Regions from separate parts of the Serratia aquatilis genome, predicted to be linked through region 1. Evidence: predicted binding sites of a transcription regulator. Region 1 holds the regulator's gene; each other region holds the start of a gene.
What was found. Region 1 encodes Fur, which represses iron uptake genes when iron is present. Its sites were predicted from a motif close to ATAATAATGAGAACNACTATCAA; they were not measured.
Positions count from the first base shown of each region.

Region 1 (7,349 bases):
AACTTATATTTCACCCGAAAGTTCCGATCTGCCATCGCAGATTATTAAGGGATTATCTGTATCAAACGTTATACCCTTCATACTTCAAGTTGCTTGGGTGTTGGCCGCGCTTACAAGCAACTCGAATTTTTTTGGGTATAGCTGGCATAAATAACATTCTGTTTGAATTTCCATCTTCGGTGATGACTCCATCTGCCAGCCGAATTGCGCGGGGAAAGTATTTTTTAACAAAAGAATAATCGTGGCTGATAGCCAGCACAGTGGTGCCCTGCGCACGGCAGATTTCTAACCAGTTGATAAATATCCCCAACCAATAGCTATCAAAATCACGGCTTGGCTCGTCCAGCAGCAACAGCGGCGGAGCTACACATGCCAGGCTTGCCACTGCCACCATACGCCGTTGACCCGCATGTAAATCCAACGGATGTGCATCAGCAACGTCTGATAAACCGCAAAGTGTCAGCGTTTGTGCAATATGTTGCTGAAGAAGATCGCCGCGCACCCCTTGCAGCCGTAACCCAAAAGCGATCTCGTCACGAACTCGGTGGCGAAAAATCTGCCGTTCCGCCTCCTGGAATAACACCCCAAGTAACGGTGCTCGCTGTGCGGCCTTGAGCGTGGCAATGTCCCGCCCCTGCACCATAATATGTCCGCCTGTCGGCTTTAATAAGCCGGCAATCAGGCGCAGCAGCGTGGATTTTCCAGCACCGTTGTCACCGATCAAGGCAACCCACTCTCCCGTTTCAATGGTAAGGTTCAGACCATTGATGAGTGGTTTTTCAGCACCAACCCACTGATAATCAAGTTTTTTGATACTTAACATGGTGATAGACTGCCTTGCGTTAGTGCCCAGGTTTGCCGACAGTAAGCAGTAATATTGAGCAGCGAACGTTCAAAAAGCAGAATCACGCAATTTTGCTCATTCGCATAGGCAACAAGTTGTTGCAACAGCGTTGTGGTCGCCTTTGGCGTCAGGCGGCTAAATGCTTCGTCAAGCAGTAACAACTGTGGGCGCATCGCCAGCGCACATGCCATTACCACCCGCTGCGTTTCTCCACCGGAAAGCGTTGCTGGATGACGATAACGTAGGGCGTGACAATCGGTAAATGTCATCGCTTGCTCAATCCGTGCCAAAATTTCTGCTTCATCAAGGCAAAGATTCTCTGGCCCGAAAGCGATTTCCTCTTCTACAGTGAAAGTACACCCCGAGAGTTGCAACTGCGGCGCCTGTTGAATTAGCTGTACCCGTTGTGCCATCTCTACCAGCGGGTGCGATCCCATTTCAATACCAAGTACCAACCCGGAACCTTTAAGCTCCCCGGGTAAAAAATCGGGATAACAGCCTGCCAGCAACTGTGCCAGAGTTGTTTTCCCACTGCCATTCCCCCCGGTAATACCGTACAAACCTGGCGCATCGCAGTGCAGATCGATACTTTCCAATTGCCAGTTGATGCTCCCTTGAGGAATAAAGCTCAGCGCATTCAGTGCCACAACCACAGCCAGACTCCTATTTCCAGCACTGCCAGCAACAGCAAGCTATAACGCGTAATACGTTGAAACGCCGTATCAATCGGCGCCCACAATGTGGTGCGTTTCGGATGCAAACGAAAGGCCCGCATATCTAACGCAGTGCTGCGCGCCGTGAGATCGTTCAACGCGCCGTGAGTTAACGGTATGACTAACGCCGGAACATAACGCAGCCGTTGGTACCAGGCCCCATCCAAGGGGACACCGCGCGCCAGTTGCGCTTCGTAAATTGCACTTAGTTGGCTACGCAGTTGCTCCGCAATCAACAACGGCCCGGCCAGCAGATAAGCAAGCCCCGGTGGTAAACGGCTGGCAAACAGTGCACGAATAATGCGCTGTGGCGGTACGTACTGCAGCCAGATTTGCCCGCTACACAGTAGTGCCAACAGACGCAGCCAAAGTGCTGCAGCATTCTGCAGTTCACTACTATCAGGCATCTCGCCTCGTAACCACCATGATAACCAACCGCTATGCACCAACCATAACCCCCCTGCCATCGGCAACATAATCCACACCACATAGCGCCAACGGTGCCGGGTACTTTTCATCAGGATAAGCAGTAGAAAACTCGCCAGGCTATACCCGAACAGCAGGTAACCAAACGGCATCAACAGGCTACTGGTGGCAAGCAATAGCCAAATAGTCAGGGAGGTAAACGGATGCATTAACGAATAGCTGCCATTAACGGGAAGTTACGCAGTGTACGCTGCGACATATTACGCACCAGCAACCAGACGATGATCGCAACCAGCACTTTATCTATCAGATTGACACCTAGAACCGTCATCGCCACCGACTCAATCAGATTACTGCCCATGGAATGCACATAAGCGACAAAGAAGTCCGCACCACTGCCGGTGACACCCGCGAACAGGTAAGTCCGGATCGGCACGGCAACTATTGTAACGGCAAGGGTAATAACAACACCGCTCATGATCACTTTTGGTAACGAACGGAACCAGCCGACACGCGCAAGTACGCCAGCCACCAGACCAATCACCATCGCTACTGGCGCAAAAGCGGCAGCAATCGGGCCGGTGAATACGCCCCAGATGAGGTTAGTCAACAAACCGGTTAACATGCCCACAATCGGCCCGGCAAGTATCGCACTCAACAAGGTACCAATTGAGTCGAGAAAAACCGGAAGCTTCAGCATAGAGACCAACTGCCCGCCAACCATGTTGATAGCAATGGAGATAACAATCAAAACCAGCGTCTGACTTGATAACACTTTACTCGCCATAAATTCCCCCAGTTTAGAAATTAACGTTGCCTGATATTTAATTCGTCATACCCAGAACGAACACAAGGTTGCCGGCTAAACGCCACGTCATTAAGCTCGCCAATCACCAGTTCGAGCGTAGTACGCACAATGCAGCCCTCCATCACATGCCCCCCCGTCATGTGGCCATTCTCATCGGCCACGGCCATGTGCAGATGCTCGCCCCCGGCCTCCAAGGTGCCTATCAGTGATACCACTTCAAATTTCCCACTCAATAAGTTGGCACCTTCACGCCCGGCATAACGAAAAACCACCTCACTTAAACTACCGACACAGCCGCTTATCCATGCGGCACGCAAATCGTGCGTCCTGATAAAATCGCGTAAAGCACTGACCAGTTCCTGTTGCGGCAACAGACGCAAGGCGTAAAAACGCGCTGTTGACGATGTTAATGTCGCCACGATGAAATCCTTTAAAACAATGGATTAGGTATAGTGAAAAATAGAAACAAACAGGCGTCGGAAAGGCAGGATACAACAAGAGGAATTTTGACTATTTCCAGATAACTCCGAACCTCGGACGTTAACAGGCATCATAAATATTGATTGTGTTGAAGTATGTGACATATGTCAGTAAAAGTTACGGTAGCTACCGACCGAATGATTACGCAAAGGTCCGCTCTGCCCAGTCGATGAAAAGCCAGATTACTCATCGAGTAGAGTAATATCATGCTACCTTAGCCAAATGTCTCAACGTCATGAGCTTCGCCATGAAATTACATTATCAATTGATGCCCCAAGAGGCTTCCGCAAGCGCAGCGTCGCCAATAATCTTGCTACATGGCCTGTTTGGCAATCTGGATAACCTGGGGATGCTGGCACGCGATCTGAGTCAACACCACCCGGTGTGCAAAGTCGATCTTCGTAATCATGGGCTCTCGCCCCGCTCTACTGAGATGACTTACCGGGCTATGGCTGAGGATCTACTCGCGCTGTTAAATGAACTGCGGTTTGATAAAGCCATTGTCATCGGTCACTCCATGGGCGGCAAAGCAGCAATGGCGCTCACGGCGCTGGCTCCTGAGTGCATTGAAAAACTGGTGGTGATCGATATTGCTCCCGTAGCCTACAACACCCGCCGTCATGACAAAATTTTCGCGGCTCTACAAGCCGTAACCAACGCGGGTATTACCCAACGCCAGCAGGCAGCCACGATGATGCGTGAATATCTCGATGAAGAAGGGGTAATCCAATTCCTGTTGAAGTCCTTCCATGCAGGAGCCTGGCGTTTCAACCTTCCTGCCTTGATTGAGCAATACGAAAATATTCTCGGCTGGCAGGAGATCCCTTCCTGGCCGTATCCAACGCTGTTTATCCGCGGTGGGCTTTCTCCTTATGTGCAGGATAGCTATCGCGATGACATTGCTCGCCAGTTCCCGCAGGCACGTGCCCATGTTGTTGCCGGTACTGGCCATTGGGTTCACGCAGAGAAACCAGAGGCCGTGTTGCGGGTTATCCATCGCTTCCTTGATGGTGCGTAAACGTTGAGTGGTGAAAAAACGCGCTAAAGATAATGGCTTAGCGTGTCTGCAACCAAGTTTGGCATTGTCGGCGCGCCCCCCGCTAGGGTAAGATGGCGCGCTATAATTTTGCCACCATGCCCAACGTGTGAATCAGCGCGGGCTGGGGGTGAATTTGGGTTAGGGTTTTGTGGCCCGAATTGTGTTAACCGAGCTGTAGAGAAACGCGCTAAACCCCGGCTTTTAAGTTGTTATCAATCTGCAACTTGAAGAGCCAGGGCATAACGTTGCTTTGGATGCAGACTCCCTTGCAGTACCGCTACCTATGGCAAAAGAACAAACGGATCGCACGACGCTGGATCTGTTCGCAGATGAACGCCGTCCGGGGCGCCCGAAAACCAACCCGCTTTCCCGTGATGAACAGCTAAGAATCAATAAGCGCAATCAGCTACGGCGTGACAAAGTGCGTGGATTAAGGCGTGTGGAGCTGAAAATTAACGCAGACGCAGTAGATGCCCTTAATAAGCTGGCAGATCAGCGCAATATCAGCCGCAGCGAGTTAATTGAACAGATGCTGTTAGCTAAGTTGGCAGAAGAACAGCCTGAACAATGATCCTGTTGGCGGCATGGTGTCAAGGATGACGCCAGAACGACTCAGCACTTATAGATAACCCAAGGCATCGCATAAACATGATAAAACCTTGGGGCAAACTTCTGGCATGATACGCATTTACGGATGAGAAACAGGGCCCAAGCCTGTTCTCATACCGCGTTTACGCAATACAATCCATTGAATTAAAAGGTTATCTGTAATATGGCTCATGTAGGCATTTTCTTTGGCAGCGATACTGGCAATACCGAAAACATTGCCAAGATGATCCAGAAGACTCTTCACCAAAAATACGGCAATGATGTTGCTGAAATTCACGACATCGCCAAAAGCAGCAAAGAAGATCTGGAAGCATTTGATATTTTGCTGCTTGGTATTCCAACCTGGTACTACGGTGAAGCACAGTGTGACTGGGATGATTTCTTCCCAACGCTGGAAGACATCGACTTCAACGGTAAGCTGGTTGCGCTGTTCGGCTGTGGCGATCAGGAAGACTATGCAGAATACTTCTGTGATGCCATGGGCACCATCCGCGACATCATTGAACCACGTGGAGCAGCGATTGTGGGCCACTGGCCGACTAAGGGCTACCATTTCGAAGCGTCCAAGGGGCTGGCTGATGATCATCATTTTGTCGGTCTTGCCATTGACGAAGATCGTCAACCAGAATTGACCAATGAGCGCGTCGAGGCTTGGGTCAAACAAATCAGTGAAGAACTGAGCCTGGCCGATATCGTCGGGTAAACACGCGGCTTGAGCGAAATGGTACCGTGTCCCCTTAATTGCACCACTGCACTGCCATCGGTCAGTTAAGGGGCACAGCCTAAAAGCCCATCAAGCACAGCATGCCTCAGTGCAAAGATAGCTTTGTTAATGACTAACGGTTACTATTTACAGCAACCGGTTCTATAATGAGACGCAATTAACTCTTTGTGCCGACCGATTGCTACAGGCGATAACGCCTTAACTTGATTTGCATAGTAACAGGACTGAACCCGCATGACTGACAACAACAACGCATTGAAGAAGGCCGGCTTAAAAGTCACGCTTCCGCGACTCAAAATCCTGGAAGTATTGCAGGATCCGAAATGCCATCATGTCAGTGCGGAAGATCTGTACAAGAAGCTGATAGACATGGGTGAAGAGATCGGCTTGGCAACCGTCTACCGCGTATTGAACCAATTTGATGACGCAGGTATTGTCACCCGTCACAATTTTGAAGGCGGCAAGTCGGTATTCGAACTGACCCAACAGCATCACCACGATCACCTCATTTGCCTGGATTGCGGCAAGGTGATTGAATTCAGCGATGAGTCAATCGAAGTGCGTCAGCGTGATATCGCCAAGCAACACGGCATTAAACTGACCAATCATAGCCTGTATCTTTATGGCCACTGTGAAGTAGGCGAATGTCGTACAGATGAGTCACTGCACGATAAAAGATAAAACCAGCTAACCGCATTGAGAAAACCGCCTGCATCACACGGCGGTTTTTTTGTTGCTGCGGGTCACAAAAAAACCCGGACAGGCCGGGGAAAATCAAGGACGAAAGCCTAACAAGGTAATAGCACACTCATGGAATACTGCTTTCGATCGTGGCCTAGCCCAACCGCTGACGCGCGGATGGGCTAGGTGTTGAGGTTATGCTTTAACGGGCTCAGCACGGCTGAAGCGTTGGCCATCTGGGCTAACCGCACGGATCATCACCTCCCCCGCCACAGCCGGACGCGACTTATCATCATACCGCTGCCACTGTTTACCCCCGTCGGTTGAGTATTCAATACCCAAGCCTGGCAGAGAAATATTCGCCTCCAGTTTGCCACCGATGATGCGAGCCCCTGGTACTGGCAAGCGATAGCCCACACCGCCTTTATCCAGCTTGGCCAGTTCACGTTGCCCGATCAGGTTGGCAAAGTGCAGCCAATCTTTTTCCAGCGTCCGGGTATCCACCTGATGGGTTTCGCCACCTTTATATTCACGGCCTGCTTTATAGTCTTGCTCCCAGCTTGCACGGTGCCAGGCTCGTTCTGCAACAGACAAGGCGCGTGGGAAAATCATGTACTCCATTTCCTGATCGGTGCGCTGGGTTTCGCTCCACAGTTGGGCGGAAAGACCGTAGGCTCCAGGCCATGGTTTGTCACTCTTGGCAGCAAAGTGATTACCGTCACGGTCAAGCGAGGTTTCGGCATTCTGCGGTAAGTTGTTCGGCGCGAAGCTGAAGATTTTCTGCTCATCGCTGAAACGGGTTCCCCAGTAATAACCACGTTCGTTCGGGTTTACTTCATACGGGAAGTCCAGATAGACATAATCAGGGTTGGAGATAACCACGTCATAACCTTTGTTCGCCCAATCATTAGCCGAGTCAAAGCCGCCCCAATACAGGGTATCCCAGAAGTTCACCGCAACGTGCTTGGTGGCAAATGCCTGCGAATCTTTAGCATCCTTTAGCCCATCCTGCCACGCCTGCATTC
Region 1 covers NZ_CP173186.1:3,716,141-3,723,489, forward strand. The annotation lists gene SAQUA_RS16860 (ABC transporter ATP-binding protein) at 62-823, opposite strand; gene SAQUA_RS16865 (ABC transporter ATP-binding protein) at 817-1,485, opposite strand; gene SAQUA_RS16870 (energy-coupling factor transporter transmembrane component T family protein) at 1,482-2,192, opposite strand; gene SAQUA_RS16875 (ECF transporter S component) at 2,192-2,770, opposite strand; gene SAQUA_RS16880 (PPC domain-containing DNA-binding protein) at 2,791-3,210, opposite strand; gene ybfF (esterase) at 3,519-4,289, shown strand; gene ybfE (LexA regulated protein) at 4,594-4,881, shown strand; gene fldA (flavodoxin FldA) at 5,083-5,622, shown strand; gene fur (ferric iron uptake transcriptional regulator) at 5,878-6,324, shown strand; gene SAQUA_RS16905 (family 20 glycosylhydrolase) at 6,520-7,349, opposite strand, start outside.

Region 2 (7,349 bases), 1.9 Mb from region 1:
CCGCGCATTGCAGCCAAACGCCCGTTGACCTTCTTTTGTTATGGCGTTGGTCTGCTCGAAGGGGGCGAATTGCCCCGCAGCCATTGGGAACGTTTGATGCAGTTCAAAGCCTGGGGTTTGCCGGTGAGCGAACGCGTCAAGCGTTGTACAGGCAGCGATGAAGTGTTGGCATTTTATCGCCAGGTTGAACAGGACCGCGCCAATCTGGGGTTTGATATTGATGGCGTGGTGGTAAAGATCGACGACATCGATTTGCAGGAAGAGCTCGGTTTTGTGGCGCGAGCTCCACGTTGGGCGACGGCATTCAAATTCCCTGCACAGGAACAGATTACGCTGATTCGGGATGTAGAGTTTCAGGTCGGGCGCACCGGGGCTATCACTCCGGTTGCACGTTTGGAACCTGTGCAAGTGGCGGGTGTGGTGGTCAGTAATGCCACCTTGCACAATGCAGACGAAATCGAACGCCTTGGCCTGCGTATTGGCGATACGGTGATTGTACGCCGGGCTGGCGATGTGATCCCGCAGGTGGTTGGCGTGTTGGAAGAACGCCGCCCGCAGAGTGCGCGTGAAGTGGTGTTTCCGCAGCATTGCCCGGTTTGCGGCTCCGACGTCGAGCGAGTGGAGGGGGAAGCCGTTGCGCGTTGCACTGGGGGGCTGTTCTGCGGCGCTCAGCGCAAAGAAGCCTTGAAGCACTTTGTTTCCCGCCGCGCAATGGATGTCGACGGTATGGGGGATAAAATTATCGAGCAGCTAGTCGATAAGGAGTACGTCAAGAACCCGGCAGATCTGTTCCGGCTCTCCGCCGGTATTCTTACCGGGTTGGATCGGATGGGGCCCAAATCGGCGCAGAATCTGGTGAATGCGTTAGAAACCGCCAAACAAACAACGTTTGCGCGTTTCCTGTTTGCGCTGGGGATCCGTGAAGTGGGTGAAGCTACTGCGGCTAACCTGGCGGCGCACTTTGGTTCGTTGGAGAATTTACGTGCAGCGGATCTTGATGCGCTCAAGCAGGTGCAGGATGTTGGTGAAGTGGTAGCCAGGCACGTAGTCAATTTTTTTGCCGAAGAACATAACCAGCAGGTGATTGCCGAACTGATAAGCCCGGAAGTGGGTATCAACTGGCCAGCACCGATTGTGATAGTGGCCGAAGAGATAGACAGCCCGTTTGCCGGAAAAACCGTGGTGTTGACAGGTTCCCTCAGCCAGCTTTCCCGCGATGAAGCCAAAGATCGTTTGACTGCCTTAGGCGCCAAGGTCAGTGGCAGCGTTTCCAAGAAAACCGATCTGGTGATTGCCGGTGAAGCCGCAGGCTCCAAGCTGGTCAAAGCTCAGGAACTGGGTATCCATGTGATCGATGAGGCGGAAATGATCCGTTTGTTAGGTGCCTGATGGAAAAAGAGAATCTGATTGAGATCGCCAATACTGTGATGCCTTTTGGTAAATACCAGGGCAGGGTATTGATCGATTTACCCGAGGAATATCTGTTGTGGTTTGCCCGCAAAGGCGAGTTTCCTAACGGTAAATTGGGCATGCTGATGGAAATGACGTTGGCGATCAAGATCGAAGGGCTTGATCATTTGGTCAAACCACTAAAGCGCAGTTAGCGTTTCATCCGATTATTCTCAACATAGCCCTTGCCCTGCCTTTTGGCGAACAAGGGCTATAATTTATGCTTTACATCCCTAACCAGCTGATTTATTAGTGTTGATACAGAAAATATTTCAATACAACTGGGGATGGAGCAATGCAGAGAAAGGTAGCCAAGATTACGCTGGGCTTGTTGGCACTGGCGGTGATAGGAAGTACACAGGCCAGCACGCTGGTTTACTGTTCAGAAGGTTCGCCCGAAGGGTTTAACCCGCAGTTGTTTACCTCTGGCACCACGGTGGATGCCAGCTCAGCGGCTATTTACAATCGGCTGGTAGATTTCAAAGTTGGCACTGTCGATCTGATACCCAGCCTGGCGGAAAGTTGGGATGTGAGTGAAGATGGCAAAAATTACACTTTCCATTTGCGTAAAGGCGTAAAGTTTCAAAGCAACAAATTCTTCACGCCGACACGCGATTTTAATGCAGACGATGTGATTTTCTCCTTTATGCGTCAAAAAGACCCGAATAACCCTTACCACAAGGTGTCCAACGGGGCTTATACCAACTTTGAATCAATGGAGTTCGGTACGCTGATTAACAATATCGTCAAGGTCGACGATCACACCGTTCGCTTTGAACTCTCCCGCGCTGAAGCCCCCTTTGTTGCCGATCTGGGCATGTACTTTGCCACTATTTTGTCGGCAGAGTACGCCGATGCGATGCTGAAGGCGGGGACGCCGCAACGTGTTGATAACGATCCAATTGGTACCGGGCCTTTCCAACTGCAGCAGTATCAGAAAGATTCAAAAATTCTCTACAAAGCGTTCGACAACTATTGGGAAGGTAAACCGAAGATCGACCGTTTAGTCTTTTCGATAACCCCAGATGAGGCTGTCCGTTACGCCAAGTTGCAAAAGAACGAATGCCAAGTAATGCCATTCCCGAATCCTGCCGAATTGGCGCGTATGCGTGAAGACAGCAACCTGCAGGTGATGGATAAATCCGGCCTGAACATTGGTTTTCTGGCATTCAATACCCAAAAGAAACCATTGGATAATGTCAAGGTACGGCAGGCATTAGCCATGGCCGTCAATAAACCGGCCATTATTGAGGCTGTGTTCCACGGTGCAGGCCAGCAGGCCAAGAATCTGTTGCCGCCAACCCAGTGGGGTAACAATACAGGGATCGAGGATTACCCTTATGCACCAGAAAAAGCCAGGCAGTTGTTGCAGGAGGCAGGGTTAGGGCAGGGGTTTGCTATCGATCTGTGGGCGATGCCGGTACAGAGGCCGTATAACCCGAATGCCAAACGCATGGCAGAGATGATCCAGGCGGACTGGGCCAAGATTGGGGTTGAGGCCAAGATTGTCACCTTCGAATGGGGAGAGTATCTGCAGCGGGTGAAGAATGGTGAGCATCAGGCGGCGCTGATGGGCTGGACCACAGCGAATGGCGACCCGGATAACTTCTTTGGACCATTGTTTACCTGCACCTCAGCCAATGGCGGCTCGAACTCGGCAAAATGGTGCTACAAGCCGTTTGATGAGTTGATCGCTCAGGCAAGAGAAGAAAATAACCATCAGAAACGTGTGGCGATGTATGAACAGGCCCAGGTAATGATGCATGAGCAAATGCCAGCGCTGATGATTGCCCACTCCACTATTTTTGAGCCGGTGCGCAAAGAAGTGAAAGGCTATGAAATCGACCCATTTGGCAAGCATATCTTCAAACAGGTATCGCTGGAGAAGTAGTGACAACTGAAAAGAGCGCGGCCAGGTGCCGCGCTCGTTCAACGTTACATCATCAGAACTGGGTGTTCACGCTCAAAAAATAAGTTCGTCCCGGCTCGTTAAATGTCGCCGCCCCGGCACCTGCCATATAGGCTCCGGTTACAGTATTCCCGGTCGTCTGTGCGTTACCGGCACGGAACTGACGCTTGTCAAACAGGTTCTCGATACCCGCCGTTAAGCTGACATGCTTATTAAACTCGTAGGTACCATTCAGGCCAAAGACAGCGTAAGGGCTGACTTCGTGTTTGTCGCTACCGCTGACCTGTTCCCCTTTATAGTTGTACTTCTTCGGTTTCTGTCGGCCATACCAGGTGGCGGTGGTCTGCATCGACAGTTCCTGGGTTGCCTGCCAGCTCAAAGTGGAGTTGATGGTGAATTTAGGAATAATCGACAGGTAATCGCCTGTGGTTTTATTCTTGTTCTCGATCATGTAGGTCGCGTTGTTGGTCCAGGCTACAGTTTCGCTAATCGGCACGTTCAGCGTACCTTCCAGGCCCTGGATCACCGCTTTTGGCACATTATCCCAGCGGTAAATATCGGTACCCTTGGCGGTTTTTCCTGTCGGCGTATAGCCCGCTTCGATCTTGTTACGGTAATCGTTACGGAAATAGGTGATCCCTACCAGCCAGTCTTCATGATGGAATTCCAGCCCAATCTCTTTATTGATGCTGTTCTCGGCTTTCAGATCGTCGTTGCCGATCAGGTAGCAGGCACCTCCGCTGGCAGCACAACCTTGGCCACGGCTGTAGAGCACGTAGTTGCCGTTATTCTGGAACAGGTTAGGGGCTTTGTAAGCACGGGCGATCCCCATTTTAAGGGTGAACATCTCCCCGAGATCTTGTGACAGGTTGAGGGATGGGCTCCAGTTATCACCGGCTTCTGAATGATGATCAAAGCGTAGGCCCGGCGTCAGCATCGTGCTGTCGGTTATTTCGGCGTTGTTCTCGGCAAACAGCGAGAAAATTTTTGCCGAGGAGTACGGGCTGCGCTCGCCGGTAGCAATGCCTGGGATAACCCCACCCTCTGCCAATGATTGGGTGGCAGAAGAAGGGTCCTTCATACGTTGCTGGTTCCACTCGGTTCCCAGTGTGGCAGTTTGCGGTACCCACATCTCGAAGGGAATACTTACCTCACTGTGCGCCAAAGTGTTATCCAAACGGGTGGTATTAAAATCTTCGCTGGCGAAGATCCCTTCCGTTCCCCCGGCAAGCCCTTCGGCCAAACGGGTATTGCGCGTGCGTTCTAATTGCACGTAGTTGGTGGTGCTGACACCGTTGTCCCACGCGCCGCGATAGTTGAGTGTATAGGTTTGACGGTAAATACGGTTGGTTTCATTACCGTAATTTTTCAGTACCAGCGGGTTGGTATTGGTGTTCTGGGTGTCCCCGGCATACAGGTTACCCTGACGACCATAAGTATATTGGAACTCCAATGACTGCATGGGGGCAAATTCCCAATGCAGCAATGCGTCGATATCTTTTTTGATGACCCCTTCACGACCCGCTGGCATGGTATTGGCATAGTTGCCGGTGCGCTCGGACTGGTGGCCTTGGTTGATATCCCAGGCGTCGGCCTGCGTTTTGCTGTAGCCCCCAAACAGACGAAAGCTTAGCGCGTCGCTCAGTGGTCCAGAGAGGCTGAAGTTGGTGCGCTTGGTCGCACCTTCTTGCTTGTGCTGCGGCACATTGAAGTATCCGCTTAGGGTGCCGTGTAGGTCTTGGCCAGCTTTTTTGGTGATGATATTGACCACGCCGCCTGCGGCACCGTTACCATAACGGGCAGCCGCAGGGCCACGCAGTACTTCAATACGTTCGATCATCTCCGGTGGTACCCAGGCGGTATCGCCACGGGTATCGCGTTCACCACGCCAGCCTTGGCGCACCGCGTTACGGCTGCTGGCGGGGATACCGTCAATCAGGATCAGGGTATTTTCCGGTCCCATGCCGCGAATATCGAGCTGACGGTTATTGCCGCGCTGGCCGCTGGTAGAGTTACCAGTTAGGTTGACCCCGGGCATGGTGCGGATCAGTTCGTTGATATCGCGGGCAGGGGGGCGCCTTTGGATTTCTTCGGCAGTAATGGTAGAAACACCAGGTGCCTGCAGGTTCTGTTTGGCAGCCGTTACCACAATGACATCTTTGGCAGCAGTTTCTTGCTGGTTTTTCTCGCTGGCTGCTTGCTGTGCATTGGCTGTACTGACAAAGGCAGATGAACCCACCCCTAACCCGATAAGTGTGGCTAAAGAATAACGCGATAACTTCCGATTCATTTTGAGATCCCTACTTGACTACCCCCTTTACGCGGCGTTGCGTGGTATACCCGTCGCTCTTCAAGCCGCAGAAATGGTCAGTCGTAGTTTTATTGTGTGGTCGAAAATAACAGCGGTTCCAGTGGAACCCTGGCAAGCCCGTTTGTGGTTTACCGCTTCACGTTCCGGCATCCATCCCTGTTGAAGAATGCCAGCCCTGTTTACGAGCCAAAACAGACTATTGCAAACGCTAATAATTATCAATAGTATTTGTCATTCCGTTTTTCTTGGCGCAGTGCGACGCTGTCTGTCGTGCTGCGCGTTCTGCCAACTACACAGTGAGTGGGTGTTTTGAAAACTGAACAACAGTCAGAAAGCCGTAAGTTATTAACCAGTAAGCATGCCGGGAACCCTAGCTGGTGGCTGGAAATTGCCCGCCGAGGGACACCGCTGGTGGAACCACTGGACAACGGAAAATGGCAAGTCACATTTTTATGGCGCGATCCTCAGGGGAGCGAATTAACCTCTGCCTATCGGCGCGTCTGGATCCACATCAATTGTCTTACCGATCATCATCAAACTTGCCCCCCGCAAAGCCTTCAGCGGTTGAGCGGGTCGGATGTCTGGTATTGGCAAACTGAGCTGAAGGGTGACTGGCGTGGCAGCTACTGCTTTGTTCCTTGTTTGGATGAGCACCCGCTAGAACGGACTGAAGAAGATGAGCACGCCAATATGCACGCCACCCGAAACTGGTGGCAGCAGATTTTTTCCAGCGCCACACACGATCTGTTCAATCCTTACCGTGCATGGTCGGGAGTCGGTGGTCACTTCCTTTCTGGCCTGCATATGCCGAAGGCACCGCTGCAGCGCGCCTGGCAGGATTTTGACAACTATGCCGTTGCCAGCGGGCGCTGTACGCCTGCACCACCAGCCAAACTGCAGCGGCATACCTGGCACAGCCAACGGTTAGGTACCACGCGCCACGTCTGGGTGTATTCCACGGGAGAACGTCATCCGGCAACCCGTCCGTTAGCCGTGCTGTTGGACGGCCAGTTCTGGGCCAGCCAGATGCCGGTTTGGGAACCACTGATGCAACTGACCCGCGAGGGCAAACTGCCGGAAGCGGTCTATCTGCTTATCGACATCATTGACCAGAAACATCGAACGCAGGAGCTGACCTGCAAAGAGGAATTCTGGTTGGCGTTACAGGAAGAGCTATTACCTCAGCTTGCCAACTGGGCCCCGCATAGCCGTGAGGCCAAGAACACGGTGATTGCCGGGCAAAGCTTTGGCGGGCTGTCATCTCTCTACGCTTGTCTGCGCTGGCCCGAGCATTTTGGTGCGGCGATCAGCCAGTCCGGGTCCTTCTGGTGGCCCCGCCGTGACATGCGGCATTTACCCGCCGTCCCCGAGGACGCCTGCTGGCTTATCCGCCAAATAGAGCAAAACCAATTGGGGCAGCACAGCAAACTGAAGGTGTTTTTAGAGGCTGGAGTACATGAAAAACTGGTCCATCAGGTCAATGAGCGTATGGCTGAACTTTTAAGCCAGCGTGGCCATCACGTTCATTATCGGACCGTTGAAGGGGGACACGATGCACTGTGTTGGCGTGGGGGATTACTGGATGGGTTACAGGCGCACTGGATGAACAGCATCGACAACCGCCTCACACTCGAACCGCTCTCTATTCATGCCTAAGGAAGCTGCTATGGAATTCCTCAA
Region 2 covers NZ_CP173186.1:1,779,786-1,787,134, forward strand. The annotation lists gene ligA (NAD-dependent DNA ligase LigA) at 1-1,389, shown strand, start outside; gene SAQUA_RS07960 (DUF3820 family protein) at 1,389-1,604, shown strand; gene SAQUA_RS07965 (ABC transporter substrate-binding protein) at 1,745-3,340, shown strand; gene SAQUA_RS07970 (TonB-dependent siderophore receptor) at 3,393-5,648, opposite strand; gene fes (enterochelin esterase) at 5,979-7,325, shown strand; gene SAQUA_RS07980 (MbtH family protein) at 7,336-7,349, shown strand, end outside.
Region 2: fes (enterochelin esterase) is a predicted target of Fur. The motif match lies at 5,875-5,897, and genes of this name have one in related genera.

Region 3 (7,349 bases), 1.7 Mb from region 1:
TGTTATTAATCAGGTACAGCAGTACGCCCGACAGGAAAGCAATGTCGGTGCCAGAGCGGATAGGCGTGTAGAAATCAGCCACCGATGCGGTACGGGTAAAGCGCGGATCGATCACGATCAGCTTGGCTTTATTATGGATCTTGGCTTCCATCGCCCAGCGGAAACCCACTGGATGCGCTTCTGCCGCATTACCACCCATAACAATAATTAAGTCTGCGTTCTTGATATCAACCCAGTGGTTGGTCATCGCACCGCGACCAAATGTTGGAGCAAGACTTGCTACCGTTGGTCCGTGTCAGACACGCGCCTGGTTGTCTACGGCAAGCATGCCGAGAGCGCGACTAAATTTTTGTGTCAACATACCGGTTTCGTTGCTGGAAGCCGAAGCACACAGCATACCGGTAGTCAGCCAACGGTTGACGGTAACGCCCTGTTGGTTGGTTTTGACAAAGTTGGCATCGCGGTCTTCTTTCATCAATTGCGCGATGCGGGTAAAGGCGTAATCCCAGCTGACTCTCTGCCATTTGTCAGAGCCAGGAGCGCGATATTCCGGGTACTCGAGACGACTTTCGCTGTGGATAAAGTCCACCAGGCCAGCGCCTTTTGGGCAAAGCGCGCCACGATTTACCGGATGATCCGGATCCCCCTCAATATGGAAAATACTCTCTTTGGCGTTTTTGGCGCCATCACCAAGGCTGTACATCAACAGCCCACAGCCGACGGAACAATACGTACAGGTATTACGGGTTTCACGAGCACGCAGCAGTTTATACTGCCGAGTTTCCGCTAACGCCACTGCCGGGCTAAAGCCCAGGGCGGCTACCGTAGTTCCTGCCATACCGCCAGCGCAGATCTTAAAGAACTGCCTTCTGCTGACCTGCATGGGGGTCTCCTTTCACTCGTGTTGTCACATTGTTTCAAATGGCACTTCCCCCCGCAAAGCGGGAAGCGCTAGAATCACTGTTCTTATGTTGGTTTGGCCTCGTGGCCACAACGACGCGGCGATAATATCATAGCGTCAATGGTGTTGTTACAGACAGGTACCAGTTAAGTGAACAATTTTGACCCAGAGCAGCCCGTAAATGAGAACGTGCTCACAGGCCTGATCCAGGCACCGGTATATCAACGTGGGCAACTAAACACTATGCAGCAAGACTGGCTGGCGGAAGAGGTCCCGGTCGCACTGGTCTATAACGGCATTTCCCACGTGGTAATGATGTGTACGCCGAAGGATCTGGAGGCCTTTGCTTTAGGATTTTCCCTGTCTGAAGGTATCATCGAGTCGCCAAGCGATATTTACGGCATAGATATTACCCCAATCTATAATGGTGTTGAGGTTCAAATTGAGCTTTCAAGCCGTCGATTTACAGCGTTGAAGACGCGCCGCCGCGCGATGGCGGGCCGTACAGGTTGTGGCGTTTGCGGTGTCGAACAACTGGCTGATATTTTCCGCCCGGTCGCACCTCTGCCGTTTACTCAGACATTCGCGTTAAGCCATCTCGATGGTGCGCTCAAACAGCTGCGGCAGGTACAGGATGTTGGCCAACTTACCGGTTGCACCCATGCAGCCAGTTGGATCTCGCCGCAGGGTGAACTGCTAGGGGGATGTGAAGACGTTGGCCGCCACGTGGCGTTGGATAAAATGCTCGGCATGCGTGCCAAGCAGGGCTGGCAGCAAGGGGCAATTCTGGTTTCCAGCCGTGCAAGCTATGAAATGGTACAAAAATCTGCCATGTGCGGAGCCGAGATCCTGTTTGTTGTCTCCGCCGCCACCTCTTTGGCGGTGGAAATTGCCGAGCGCAGCAACCTGACGCTGGTCGGCTTCAGCAAACCTGGCCGGGCAACCGTATTTACTCACCCGCAGCGCATCATCGACTAGGCTGTGTCCCTTAACTGTCCGTGGTGCCGTCGCAGACCCAAAAGCCCGTTATCAAAGCGGAGGGTGAAGGGCAGAGTGGGCCTCTGTTCAAGCCCGACTTTACTTCGAACGGGCTTTTGGGGCGCGACCCGTAGGGCTGGGGCCATTTTCTTGCATTGCTGTGTTGTTCGCCGCTTATTTGGTCCACCAAACCTCGCGGCTCACGCCTTGCCCTGCGCGAAAATGACCGCCAGCGGCGCTCGCGTGCAGTTAAGGGACACAGCCTGAATTACCCCTACATCCAACAAGGCATTGATAATCATTTTTATTATCATTTAATCAATTATAATGCATCATGCTGCTTACGCGGTGTTCACAATTTACGCTGCCTATCAATACTGGAGATGATGATTATGAGCTATTCACTGCCATCCCTACCCTATGCTTACGACGCACTGGAACCACATTTCGATAAGCAAACGATGGAAATCCATCACACCAAACACCATCAAACCTACGTCAACAATGCCAACAGCGTGCTAGAGGCTTACCCTGAGCTGACTTCGCTGAGCGTAGAAGCGCTGATCCAGGACCTGGACAAAGTTCCTGCGGACAAGCGTACCTTCATGCGCAACAACGCGGGTGGCCACGCCAACCACAGTCTGTTCTGGAAAGGCCTGAAAACCGGTACCACGCTGAGCGGCGATCTGAAAGCCGCTATCGAGCGCGACTTCGGCAGCGTTGAGAAATTCCAGGAAGAGTTCGAGAAGGCCGCCGCAACCCGTTTCGGTTCTGGCTGGGCCTGGCTGGTACTGAAAGGTGACAAACTGGCGGTCGTTTCCACCGCCAACCAGGACAGTCCGCTGATGGGCGAAGCCGTTGCTGGCGCTTCCGGGTTGCCGATTATTGGCCTGGATGTGTGGGAACACGCCTACTATCTGAAATACCAGAACCGCCGCCCGGATTATATCAAGGCATTCTGGAACGTCGTGAACTGGGATGAAGCAGCAAGCCGCTTCGCTGAAGCCAGGAAATAATTGTTACCGTTGATGCCCGCAAATTGCGGGCTTTTTTTAGCTCTACTATTCATTCTCCTCTTTTCATTATCTTGTTCCTACCGAGAGACTCAAGCTATTCTAAAACCTGCCAAAACAAAGGGGCTTCGAATGGATATCATTACGCATCACCCAGACGTTTATCTCGGTTCAATTCAACCCTATGAAGGTGGGCGGCCCAGCGCCATTGCCAAACGCCTGGTAGAAGGTGCGGTAAATCTTACGCCACTGGGTTTGGAAGGGGATGCACAGGCAGAGAAAAGCTACCACGGCGGGCCTGACCGCGCTTTGTGTCATTATCCGCGCGAGCACTACACCCACTGGCAGCAACAGTTTCCGGCGCAGGCTGAGCAGTTTTTTGCACCGGCCTTTGGGGAAAATATCTCTACCCTTGGCATGACCGAGCATAGCGTGTTTATGGGGGATATCTTCCGCTGGGGTGGCGCGCTGATCCAAGTCACCCAACCGCGTTCGCCGTGCTTCAAGCTCAACTATCATTTCGCTATCGACGACATTTCGCTGTTAATGCAGCAGACTGGCCGCTGTGGCTGGCTGTATCGCGTGATTTCTACCGGGGAAGTGAGTGGCGACCGGCCGCTTGAGCTAGTGACCCGCAACAGTGATATCTCCGTGGCGGAGGCCATCAGTATTGCCTGGCATATGCCGTTTGATGAAGAACAATATCGCCGCTTGCTGGCGGTTACTGGGCTATCAGCCAGTTGGAGCAAAACCATGTTGACGCGCATCAGCAGCGGAAAAACCGAAGACTTCAACCGCCGCCTACTTGGCCGCTAGAACAACCAATCAAGTGGGCTCCGCACACAGAGCCCACGATACCCTAAATAATTCGAGTTGCATGTCGGCGGCAAGCAGCAGCCCCTAAGGGCGAGGCCCAAATGGACGTAGCCAACACCCAGCAGCTTGAAGTATGACGAGTATATAACCGTTGTCCTACAACTCGAAGTAACTTGGGTATTGCTATCAGAAGGCCTTTTTGGCGTAACCGGTCACCACTTTCAGCCCCATTTCACGGCCCAGCGCGGTCATCGGGTGTACCACGATCAAGCCGCGCGCGCTCTTCTTCAGCGCCCCCATATCTGCTTGCTCTTTTTTGGTGATCTCGCGGCTAAACGGCAGTTGGCTCAACTTCTGCGCTTCTGCGCTCAGTTTCTCCACACGCTGGTTTTTCAGGCGCTCAATTTCTGCGGCCAGCTTCTCTTTTTCTTTGCCGTGTTGCGCAATCAGTTCGGGGTTACCCTGCTGGATCACCGCAGTATCTTTATGGTTCTGTGCGTCCAACAGGTCGCTAAGGCGCTTGATTTCTGCTTTTTCTATCTCTTTCATCGGTATCTGGCCTGAATTCTCGGGAAGTATTGCGCTAGTGTACCAAAACACCTGCCTGGTTACTCGTCTTGCTCAATACCAGCTGGCAAGCCGCTCATCTCGCAAGTTTTTGCCCCCACTCGCGCCAGTGCATGAGTATAACGAGCATTAAACGGGTAACAACAAGAAAGCCGCAGCCCATTGCGATAACGGCCACTCGGGGAGTACAGCGTACCCGGGGTGAGACAGATATCCTCATCCAGCAGTTGATGGAACAGAGCCACTGTGTCCACCGCTGGCGGTAACTCAACCCAGAATACAAACCCTCCCGTTGGTTGCGTCGCCAAGGTTCCGCGAGGGAAATGGCGGGCAATCAACGCCCTCGCCTCCTCAACCTGAGCCGCATAGCGTTTACGCAGATTCCGCAGATGATGATCATAACCACCGGCCTCAAGAAACATCGCCAAGGTTTCCGACAGCAGGTTCGATTCTGCCATCGAAGAAACTGCCTTCAATTTACGTAGCGCTTCGTTGAAACGCCCACCTGCTACCCACCCGATACGGAAATCCGGGGCCAGCGTTTTGGTGAAACTGGAACAGAACAGAACCCAACCTTCGCGATCGAACGCTTTGACCGCCGGGCTCAGTGCATTGCCAAATTGCAGTTCTGCATACAGTCCGTCTTCAATCAAAGGCACCTGATGATCGTTCATCAACCGTGCCAGCCGTTTTTTGGCAGCTAACGGCATGGTGCACCCCAGAGGGTTCTGCACCGTCGGCATGGCGATGACCACATTGAGCCTTTTCTCCTGCAGCAGTAACTCCAATGCGTCCAGCGACAGGCCATGCTGCGAATCTGTAGGAATTTCCAGAGCTTTCAATCCCAGACTGTCGAGCAGCGGCAACAGGTAGAAATAGGTGGGAGACTCCAGCCCGACACAGTCACCCGGCTTGGTGGTTACCCGTAGCGCCAGTTGCAATGCCTCCATGCAACCGTGCGTCAGCGTAATGTCACCCGGCTCCAGCAGCATCCCTAGCGTCATTGAGCGCCGGGCGATTTGTTGGCGCAATCTTAAGTTGCCTGGCGGCAGTGCGTATTGCCCGATCAGATTAGGTTGACGGCGCAGTTGTGAAGAGAGCATGCGGCCCAGTTTACCTCCAGGATAAAAATCCACCGTTTGCGGGCAAGCAAGGGACAGGTTGGTAAACGAAGGGTTCTGCTGGGCGGCGAAGACCGTATCAATCAATGCCAGTACATCATCCGCAGGTTTCTCTATCCGGTTGCTGGGTGCTGACGCCTTTTTCAGCGCGGGTAAAGTGGCTCGTACATAAAAACCGGATTGTGGCCGTGCCTCGATCAATCCCCGGTCTTCCAAATGGCGATACGCCGCGACCACGGTATTGATACTGACACTATGGACCTGCGCGCAGCGGCGTAACGATGGCAAACAACTGCCTGGCTGCAAGGTACCCCGGCGGATAGCCGCTGCAAGCGTTTCAGCCAGTTGCAGATAACGGGTTTCAGGGATCTCATCGAGTAGGGTCACAGTTTTTCTCCAGGCAATGGTTACAGTTTAAAATTAAGCAAACTGTAACCATGACAATAACTTATTTCTGGTTCTGTCACCATTGCAGTACGCCCCTTATGCTGATCGTCTATCTGCAATACGCATTCAAGGAGCTTTTCATGCTGGATTCAGCTTTCATCAGTTACGTTACCGTTATGTCCATCACCCCCGGCCCCAACAACCTTATGCTGGCCTCATCTGGCGTCCACTTCGGCCTGCGCCGCACTCTGCCGATGATGTTTGGCATCAGCCTTGGGTGTGCGGTACAGCTGGCGCTGACTACCACGCTGCTGGCGATGATCCTTAACTGGGCGGGAGCTATCCGTTTTCCACTGGCAGTAATGGGTTGCGCGTATCTATTGTGGCTATCGTGGAAGCTGTTCAAGGCCGCATCTCCTGATGCCAAACAGCAGATGCGCCCTATGCGCTTTGTCGGCGGTGCCTTGTTTCAGGCAGTCAACCCGAAGGCCTGGCTGATGGTGATTAACGTGGCAATCCTGTTTACTCCGCATGAAGGCGTGACTGTCAGTCAGGCACTGCTGACGATTGCCGGTTTCACCGCAGTAAATATTCCCTGCATTTTAGTCTGGGCATGGATGGGAGATCGGTTGCGCCAAGCCCTGCGTGTGACCTGGAAACTGCGGTTATTTAATGGCGTCATGTCGGGTTTAATGGCAGCAACCGCATTATGGTTGCTGTTTGAAGAGTGGCGTGCGGCATTCGCCTAAGGTTTTTGCGCGCCGAGCGGAGAGAGCCGGGAGGGCTGTTTGGCACCAATCCCGGCCAGCAGTTCGGTAATCGACAATACCATGGTAGAGCGCACCATTTGCTGGTAGCGCTGGTGCTGCATGGCAATCAGCGACTCATCGGCTTCGCCCGGTTGCAGAAAGGTCGGCACAGGTGGTAATTCGCTCACGCAATGCAGCTCGGAGAAGGGCCCCAGAATTTCGTCATCAACGAAGCGATATTCTGACCCGTCGTGATTCAACTCCTCACGCATTGCCATCAGCAATTCAGCATCTTCATACTCATGGCGTGAAATGACACCCAGCCCATACATCAGCTTCAAACGTACAGAGAGCTCGCCGAGTGGCCCCTCACCGGACAACAGCGGTTCCACGGCATATTTTACCGCGTAGTCGTCTTTGCGAAATACCTGTACCACCAGTACGTCAAGCGCTTCCGCCAGCAATTCGACTGCCGCGATCAGAAAACTGCGCACCGTCTTGCCGGCGTTCAGTATTTCCAGAACTTTATTTTCAAATGCCTGTTTTTCGATCATCGTCGCTTTTCGAATGGTGTGGAAAGGGTGCTCACCCACCTCTTTCCTCTCTTTGCTGCAGAACTGGGGGCTAAGATACTCTACCCCCACACCCTACCCTTTATCCGTGGAGAAAGGTACAGCACGTTTACTGCATGGCGTTATACACAGCTACTGCCTGTTCCACAACATCACTGTCAGCGGGCAAACCGGAAACTTGCGCCAACGCGGCTTTGGGCCCCAGTTTTTCCAGCAGATCCGCCCACTCTTTCGCCTGTGGGTCC
Region 3 covers NZ_CP173186.1:35,745-43,093, reverse strand. The annotation lists gene fdnG (formate dehydrogenase-N subunit alpha) at 1-883, opposite strand, end outside; gene fdhD (formate dehydrogenase accessory sulfurtransferase FdhD) at 1,091-1,879, shown strand; gene sodA (superoxide dismutase [Mn]) at 2,272-2,895, shown strand; gene yiiM (6-hydroxyaminopurine reductase) at 3,025-3,708, shown strand; gene SAQUA_RS00160 (YibL family ribosome-associated protein) at 3,895-4,257, opposite strand; gene SAQUA_RS00155 (PLP-dependent aminotransferase family protein) at 4,317-5,783, opposite strand; gene SAQUA_RS00150 (LysE family translocator) at 5,924-6,532, shown strand; gene SAQUA_RS00145 (MltR family transcriptional regulator) at 6,529-7,086, opposite strand; gene SAQUA_RS00140 (mannitol-1-phosphate 5-dehydrogenase) at 7,214-7,349, opposite strand, start outside.
Region 3: sodA (superoxide dismutase [Mn]) is a predicted target of Fur. The motif match lies at 2,171-2,193, and genes of this name have one in related genera.

Region 4 (7,349 bases), 1.9 Mb from region 1:
CCTTCTCACCGCTTGCCGGGGGAATGCTGACCGATCGCTACCTGCATGGTATTCCACAAGATTCCCGTGCTGCCAGCAGCAGCCGATTCCTGACGCCCGAACAGCTCACCGAACAGAAACTGCACAAGGTGCGCCGTTTAAACGAGCTCGCAGAGCAACGTGGGCAGAAACTTTCACAAATGGCGTTAGCTTGGGTACTACGTAATGACCGGGTGACATCCGTACTGATTGGTGCCAGTAAAAATAGCCAGCTTGAAGATGCGGTAGGTATGCTGGCTAACCGTTCGTTCAGCTCCGAAGAGATTGCACAAATCGAGCAGATCCTACTGTAACCGCTTACAAACCCCTGCTGTAGCATGCCATGCTTGCTGTGTTGTTCGATACTGGCCTGAGGTTGATGACAAAGTCGCCCTCGGATCCGAGATACCCGGGCCTAGCGCACCGAGGGGCGCTCCGACGGCTTACGCCGTTACGACCCCATCGGCGCGCTCTCCCTAATAGCGGGGTTTGTCAGCAGTCTGAGGCCAGCGTAATGCTGGCCTACTATTCGTCAAGGTGGGGATTAGGCTGTGTCCCTTATCTGTCCGTGGTGCCGTCGCAGACCCAAAAGCCCGCTATCAAGGCGGAAGGTAAAGGGCAGAGTGATCCTCTGTTCAAGCCCGACTTTACTTCGAACGGGCTTTTGGGGCGCGACCCTTCGGGCTGGGGCCATTTTCGTGCAGTTAAGGGACACAGCCTAGAACAGGCTACTTATCAACAGATAGCCGTTTAGACCGACAACCACCAACACGATCAGTTTACCGATGCCCTGAATGGCACGGCTATTGACCATATTCCCCATCAGTTCACGGTTGCCAGTAAACGCCAACAGCGGCACCAAGGCCAGTGCGATACCAAAGCTCAATAATACCTGGCTCAGCACCAGAATACGTGTCGCATCCATCCCCAGCATAATCACGATAAACGATGGCATCATGGTAACCACTCTACGTACCCAGATTGGTATATAGAAGCGTACAAACCCCTGCATCACCACCTGCCCCGCCAAGGTTCCTACCACGGTAGAAGAAAGCCCTGCTGCCACCAGGCTCAAACCAAATATTGTTGCCGCCGCATTCCCCAGCAGAGGTTGCAACGTTAGATAGGCCTGATCGAGATCGGCAACGCCAGTGTGACCATTGAAATGAAAAGCGGCAGCTGCCGTTGCCATCATCGCTAGGTTAACGAAACCGGCAATGGTCATGGCAATCGCCACATCCAGTTTTGTCGATGCATAACGTTCAGCCTGGGAGTTTTTGTTTGCAGTCTGGGTTAACGAAGAGTGCAGGTAAATCACATGGGGCATAATGGTTGCCCCCAGCACCCCGGCAGCCAAAAACACCGCATCACCATTTGGCAAATCCGGTATCGCCATCCCTCTCACCAACCCGCTCAATTGCGGTTGGGAAAAGACCATCTCGACAATGTAGGCTGCCGCCACAAACACCAGCAGGCCACCGATCACCAGCTCCAATGGCTTTTGTCCACGCTTTTGCAACATCAGGATCAGGAAGGTGGCAATGCCCGTGAGGATCGCTCCTTCCAACAGCGTTACGCCCAGCAACAGTTTGAAACCGATGGCGGCACCGATAAATTCCGCCAGATCGGTCGCCATGGCAATAATCTCGGCCTGAACCCAGTAGGCCCATACCGCAGGACGAGGGAACCGATCGCGAATATGCTCAGCCAGGTTTTTACCGGTAGCAATCCCAAGCTTGGCAGAAAGCAGTTGAATAAACATCGCCATAACGTTGGCCCACACCACCACCCACAGCAAGGTATAGCCAAAGGAAGCGCCAGATTGAATATTGGTAGCGAAGTTACCGGGATCGATATAACCGATAGCGGCAATAAAGGCTGGGCCCATCAGAGAAAGTTTGATTTTACTGGATGAGCGACTGGAAGTTGTACTACTGGCCACACGGCTGTTCAGCATCCTGCGAACCCCTTATAAATTTTGAGCTTACCTTTATTCTTACTTTAGTGATAATGATTATCAAGTGCATTTAAAGTGATACTGCTTATCGTTGTGATAGCCGGAAGCGAAGGTTTTGATCGAACAAAACGCATGAATGTTGATTATGTTTTCTATTATCAGTCGGGTTATTCAGGGTGAAGAGCGTTTATTTAATAAATTGGCACATCAATGACACATAAATACAACTTTATTAACAACTTGTTCTCTTGTGTTTTGATGTCATAGTTTAGGCATTTTCCCACCACCTTTTTTTATATTTGCAATGGACATCTCGTTTTTAAACTCGTCGTTACATAAAATGACAAGCGAAATTCAGCCTGCCTCAAATTTGGAGCGAACATGTCCCATATTGCGCACTTTGCGTTAGCGTTAGTGGTGGTGACGATCCTGGCACTGTTGGTGTGCCGTGACCGTAAAAGTATCCGCATTCGCTATGTTATCCAGCTATTGGTTATTGAAATAATACTGGCCTACTTCTTCCTGCATTCGGAATCAGGTCTAGGTTTTGTAAAAGGATTCGCAGCTCTGTTTGACAAGCTGCTCGGGTTTGCAGGGCAAGGGACTGAGTTTGTATTTGGCGGGATGTCTGACAAAGGTATGGCTTTCTTCTTCCTGAAGGTACTGTGCCCTATCGTTTTCATCTCCGCACTGATCGGTATTCTGCAATACATCAAAGTACTACCGTTTATCATCCGGATCATTGGGACCGTATTGTCCAAAGTGAACGGCATGGGGAAATTGGAGTCTTTCAACGCCGTAAGTTCATTGATCCTCGGCCAGTCTGAAAACTTCATTGCCTATAAAGATATTCTGGGCAAGATGTCTGAAAAACGCATGTACACCATGGCAGCGACCGCAATGTCGACCGTTTCCATGTCGATTGTTGGCGCGTACATGACCATGTTGGATGCCAAGTTTGTGGTAGCGGCACTGGTGCTTAATATGTTCAGTACCTTTATCATGCTTACGCTGATCAACCCTTACGACACCAGTAAAGAAGAAGAGCTGCACCTTGGCAATTTGCATGAAGGCCAAAGTTTTTTTGAAATGTTGGGGGAATATATCCTTGCGGGCTTCAAGGTGGCGATCATCGTTGCAGCGATGATGATTGGTTTTATCGCCCTGATTGCCGCGCTTAATGGCTTGTTCAGCGCTATCCTGGGCATGAGTTTCCAGGATATCCTTGGTTACTTCTTCTACCCGTTTGCCTGGATGTTGGGTATTCCCAAGCACGAGGCCTTGCAGGTTGGCAGCATTATGGCTACTAAACTGGTTTCCAACGAGTTCGTGGCAATGATGGAACTGCAGAAAGTCTCAACTGAACTGTCCCCACGTAGTGTCGGTATTCTTTCAATCTTCCTGGTGTCTTTTGCCAACTTCTCTTCTATCGGTGTGGTCGCCGGGGCGATTAAAGGGCTAAGCGAGCATCAGGGCAACGTGGTATCACGCTTCGGCCTTAAGTTGGTTTATGGCTCTACGCTGGTTAGCCTGTTGTCCGCTGCCGTTGCCGGTCTGGTAATGGCCTGATAGCCTGAAAGGCCGCACTGCGCGGTATTGATAAGATCATGCACCCTGTGAGCGCCAAGCTGACAGGGTGCTTTTTTATTACCTGCCGTTGGCGTTTTAAGATGCGCAAAAAGCCGACCTTGAATTCAAGATCGGCTTTTTAAATGGTGGTGGAGCTAGACGGGATCGAACCGTCGACCTCTTGCATGCCATGCAAGCGCTCTCCCAGCTGAGCTATAGCCCCACAAAAGTGGTACGCATTGACCGGCGCTACGGTATTAACCAACCCTTAATCGGACATAAGGTTGGTGGAGCTAGACGGGATCGAACCGTCGACCTCTTGCATGCCATGCAAGCGCTCTCCCAGCTGAGCTATAGCCCCAATCCACAATCACAAAAACCTGTGAACGGGGCGCATAATATGAAACCCCTGAAACCCTGTCAACGGCTAAATTGAATTCCTCGATCAAGCGCTGAAAAAGCCGCCAAATCAGCACGTTTAAAGTTAAAAAAACATCTTCTTGGGCAAAAGTAAGTCAATAAACAAAGCCCCGCGAATTTCTGGCGGGGCTTTATCTGTTTGCATAATCAAGCTGGGGCGTGGGATCAAGCCTGGGCTTCACGCTCTGCAATATAGGCCAACGCTTGATCGATACGCTGCAAAGAACGGGTCTGGCCTATGGCATGTACGGTAACGTCCATACCGGGTGACTGACCTGCACCGGTAACGGCAACACGCAGCGGCATCCCCACTTTGCCCATACCGACACCCAGTTCATCCGCAGTCCCCTGGATGGCGTTGTGCACATTTTCAGGAGTCCAGGCGGTGATGGCCGCCAGTTTGGCGCGTACGGCTTCCAGCGGCTCACGTGCTACCGGACGCAGGTGTTTTTTCGCCGCATCAGCATCAAACTCGCTAAAGTCCTGATAGAAGTAGTGGCAAGACTGCGCCATTTCTTTCAGCGTTTTGCAACGCTCACCCAGTAGTTTGACAATATCTTTCAGCTCTGGGCCGTTACGGGTTTCAATCCCCTGCTGCTCAATATGCCAGGCGAGATACACTGCGACTTCTTCTGCTGGCATATGGTTGATGTAATGATGATTCAGCCACTGCAGTTTCTCGGTATTGAATGCGCTGGCCGACTTGCTAATTGCATCCAGCGTGAACAACTCTTTCATTTCATCAATGGTGAAGATTTCCTGATCGCCATGAGACCACCCCAGACGAACCAGATAGTTCAACAGCGCCTGCGGCAGATAGCCATCGTCACGATACTGCATTACCCCTACCGCACCGTGGCGTTTGGATAATTTCTTGCCGTCATCACCCAGGATCATCGAAACGTGGGCATATTCCGGTACCGGCGCACCCAGTGCTTTCAGGATATTGATCTGGCGCGGCGTGTTATTGATATGGTCTTCACCACGAATCACGTGGGTGATTTCCATATCCCAGTCGTCGATCACCACACAGAAGTTGTAGGTTGGCGCACCGTCGGTACGGCGGATGATCAGATCATCCAATTCCTGATTGCTGAATTCAATCGGGCCACGGATGTTATCATCAAAAATTACCGAGCCTTCCAGCGGGTTACGGAAGCGAACCACATGTGGCTCACCCTCGGTATGGCTGCACTGGCTATCGCGGCAGTGGCCGTCGTAGCGCGGCTTTTCGCCATTTTCCATTTGCTGTTCACGCAAGGCTTCAAGACGTTCTTTAGAACAGTAACATCTATAGGCAGTGCCTTTTTCCAGCATTTCATCAATTACCGCATTGTAACGGTCGAAACGCTTAGTCTGGAAATACGGGCCTTCATCCCAACCCAGATTCAACCAGCTCATGCCATCCATAATTGCGTCGATCGCATCCTGGGTTGAACGTTCGAGGTCGGTATCTTCGATACGCAATACAAACTCTCCGCCCGCATGACGGCTGAATAACCAGGAATAAAGCGCAGTGCGGGCACCGCCGACATGAAGATAGCCGGTGGGGCTGGGTGCAAAACGGGTTTTAATTTTCATTGGGTTCACTGCCTTATTACGCAATGGGCATCGGCAGAATGCCGACGATTGCTCTGAATTTGAAAAGTGGCCGACATTCTACCACTCAATACCAATTCCTCAACGCCGACACACTATTGCCGGATAGCATTACGCTGGCTTTGCGGCCTGTTTCGCATGAGAAGGTGTAAAAAATCAGCACGGCTGTCGATTAATATCACACCCTGCCTAAATTTAAGGCGAACAGATAAAAACGTTTTAAAAACCGTTGACTCACTTTCAACTATCCCTATAATGCGACTCCAACAAGACGGGGCGATTAGCTCAGTTGGTAGAGCATCTCCTTTACACGGAGGGGGTCGGCGGTTCGAGCCCGTCATCGCCCACCATCTTGTTAAGCATTAAAAATGAGAGAATGAGGGTGATTAGCTCAGTTGGTAGAGCATCTCCTTTACACGGAGGGGGTCGGCGGTTCGAGCCCGTCATCACCCACCACTCATTATCTTGTTTAGCAGTAACCTGGAAGTCCTGAAGTGGGTGATTAGCTCAGTTGGTAGAGCATCTCCTTTACACGGAGGGGGTCGGCGGTTCGAGCCCGTCATCACCCACCACTTCTGCGGGTCGTTAGCTCAGTCGGTAGAGCAGTTGACTTTTAATCAATTGGTCGCAGGTTCGAATCCTGCACGACCCACCAATACAGAAAAAAGCGCCTTTAGGCGTTTTTTTCGTTTATAGTCCCCTGCAGCAGCCTTTAATCCCGAATGTTCCATACGCAAAGAGTCGTGTTGGATGAGAACCTGCGTTCAGGTTCGAGCCGAGCGCAGCGAGACGACAACGCGCAGCGTTGCCCGCAGGGCGAGGCCAAAGGCCGAGTCAATCCTGCACGACCCACCAATACAGAAAAAAGCGCCTTTAGGCGTTTTTTTCGTTTATATTCCCCTGCAGCAGCCTTTAATCCCGAATGTTCCATACGCAAAGAGTCGTGTCGGATGAGAACCTGCGTTCAGGTTCGAGCCGAGCGCAGCGAGACGACAACGCGCAGCGTTGCCCGCAGGGCGAGGCCAAAGGCCGAGTCAATCCTGCACGAATTCCACAGTGCTCACAAAAGCTCTCTTGCAAAATTTTGACACGAGATAGATGGCCTAACACACCGATGGCTTATCAGCCGTCTGCAGAACCCACAAGCCCTATATGTGATATCAAAACCATCAAGCTCCCAGCGTCGCCCCGCCGTCAATCACAATATCCTGCATGGTAATATGGCTGGCACGATCTGACGCCAGAAACAGGATCGCATCGGCAATTTCCTGCGGTTGAGCAATTTTGCCCAACGGAATGCCCAGCTTGAACTGTTCTGGGAACCCATTGATCGTATTGCGTTCACCGCTTTCATCCCGCCACATGCCGCGCTGCATCGGCGTATTGGTTGAACCTGGGGAAACTAGATTGCAGCGCACGCCAAATGGAGCCATCTCCAGCCCGACCGTCTGGCACAGACTGCGCAAAGCAGCTTTGGAAGCACAGTATGCCGCCATGCCAACACGCGGAACATGGGCCGCATTGGATGCCACACTCACGATGGCACCGCGTCGTTGACTGCGGAAGATCGGCAACGTATGGCGAAACAGATTAAATGCGCCACCCGCGTTTACCGCCATGCAGGCCAGCCAGTCAGCACTGCTGGTTTCATCGGTCAGTCCCATTCGTAGGATACCCGCCCCATTAACCAGCACATCTAATTGCTGTTGCTCTGCCAACAATCGCTGGCAGACATTATCTACTTGCGTACTATCAGCAATATCCAGCACTTCGGTATGAAATGGGT
Region 4 covers NZ_CP173186.1:1,800,748-1,808,096, reverse strand. The annotation lists gene mgrA (L-glyceraldehyde 3-phosphate reductase) at 1-332, shown strand, start outside; gene SAQUA_RS08085 (Nramp family divalent metal transporter) at 737-1,975, opposite strand; gene SAQUA_RS08080 (NupC/NupG family nucleoside CNT transporter) at 2,357-3,544, shown strand; tRNA gene SAQUA_RS08075 (tRNA-Ala) at 3,692-3,767, opposite strand; tRNA gene SAQUA_RS08070 (tRNA-Ala) at 3,830-3,905, opposite strand; gene gltX (glutamate--tRNA ligase) at 4,130-5,545, opposite strand; tRNA gene SAQUA_RS08060 (tRNA-Val) at 5,838-5,913, shown strand; tRNA gene SAQUA_RS08055 (tRNA-Val) at 5,944-6,019, shown strand; tRNA gene SAQUA_RS08050 (tRNA-Val) at 6,060-6,135, shown strand; tRNA gene SAQUA_RS08045 (tRNA-Lys) at 6,143-6,218, shown strand; RNA gene SAQUA_RS08040 (RtT sRNA) at 6,293-6,418, shown strand; RNA gene SAQUA_RS08035 (RtT sRNA) at 6,493-6,618, shown strand; gene dhbA (2,3-dihydro-2,3-dihydroxybenzoate dehydrogenase) at 6,733-7,349, opposite strand, start outside.
Region 4: SAQUA_RS08085 (Nramp family divalent metal transporter) is a predicted target of Fur. The motif match lies at 2,017-2,039, and genes of this name have one in related genera.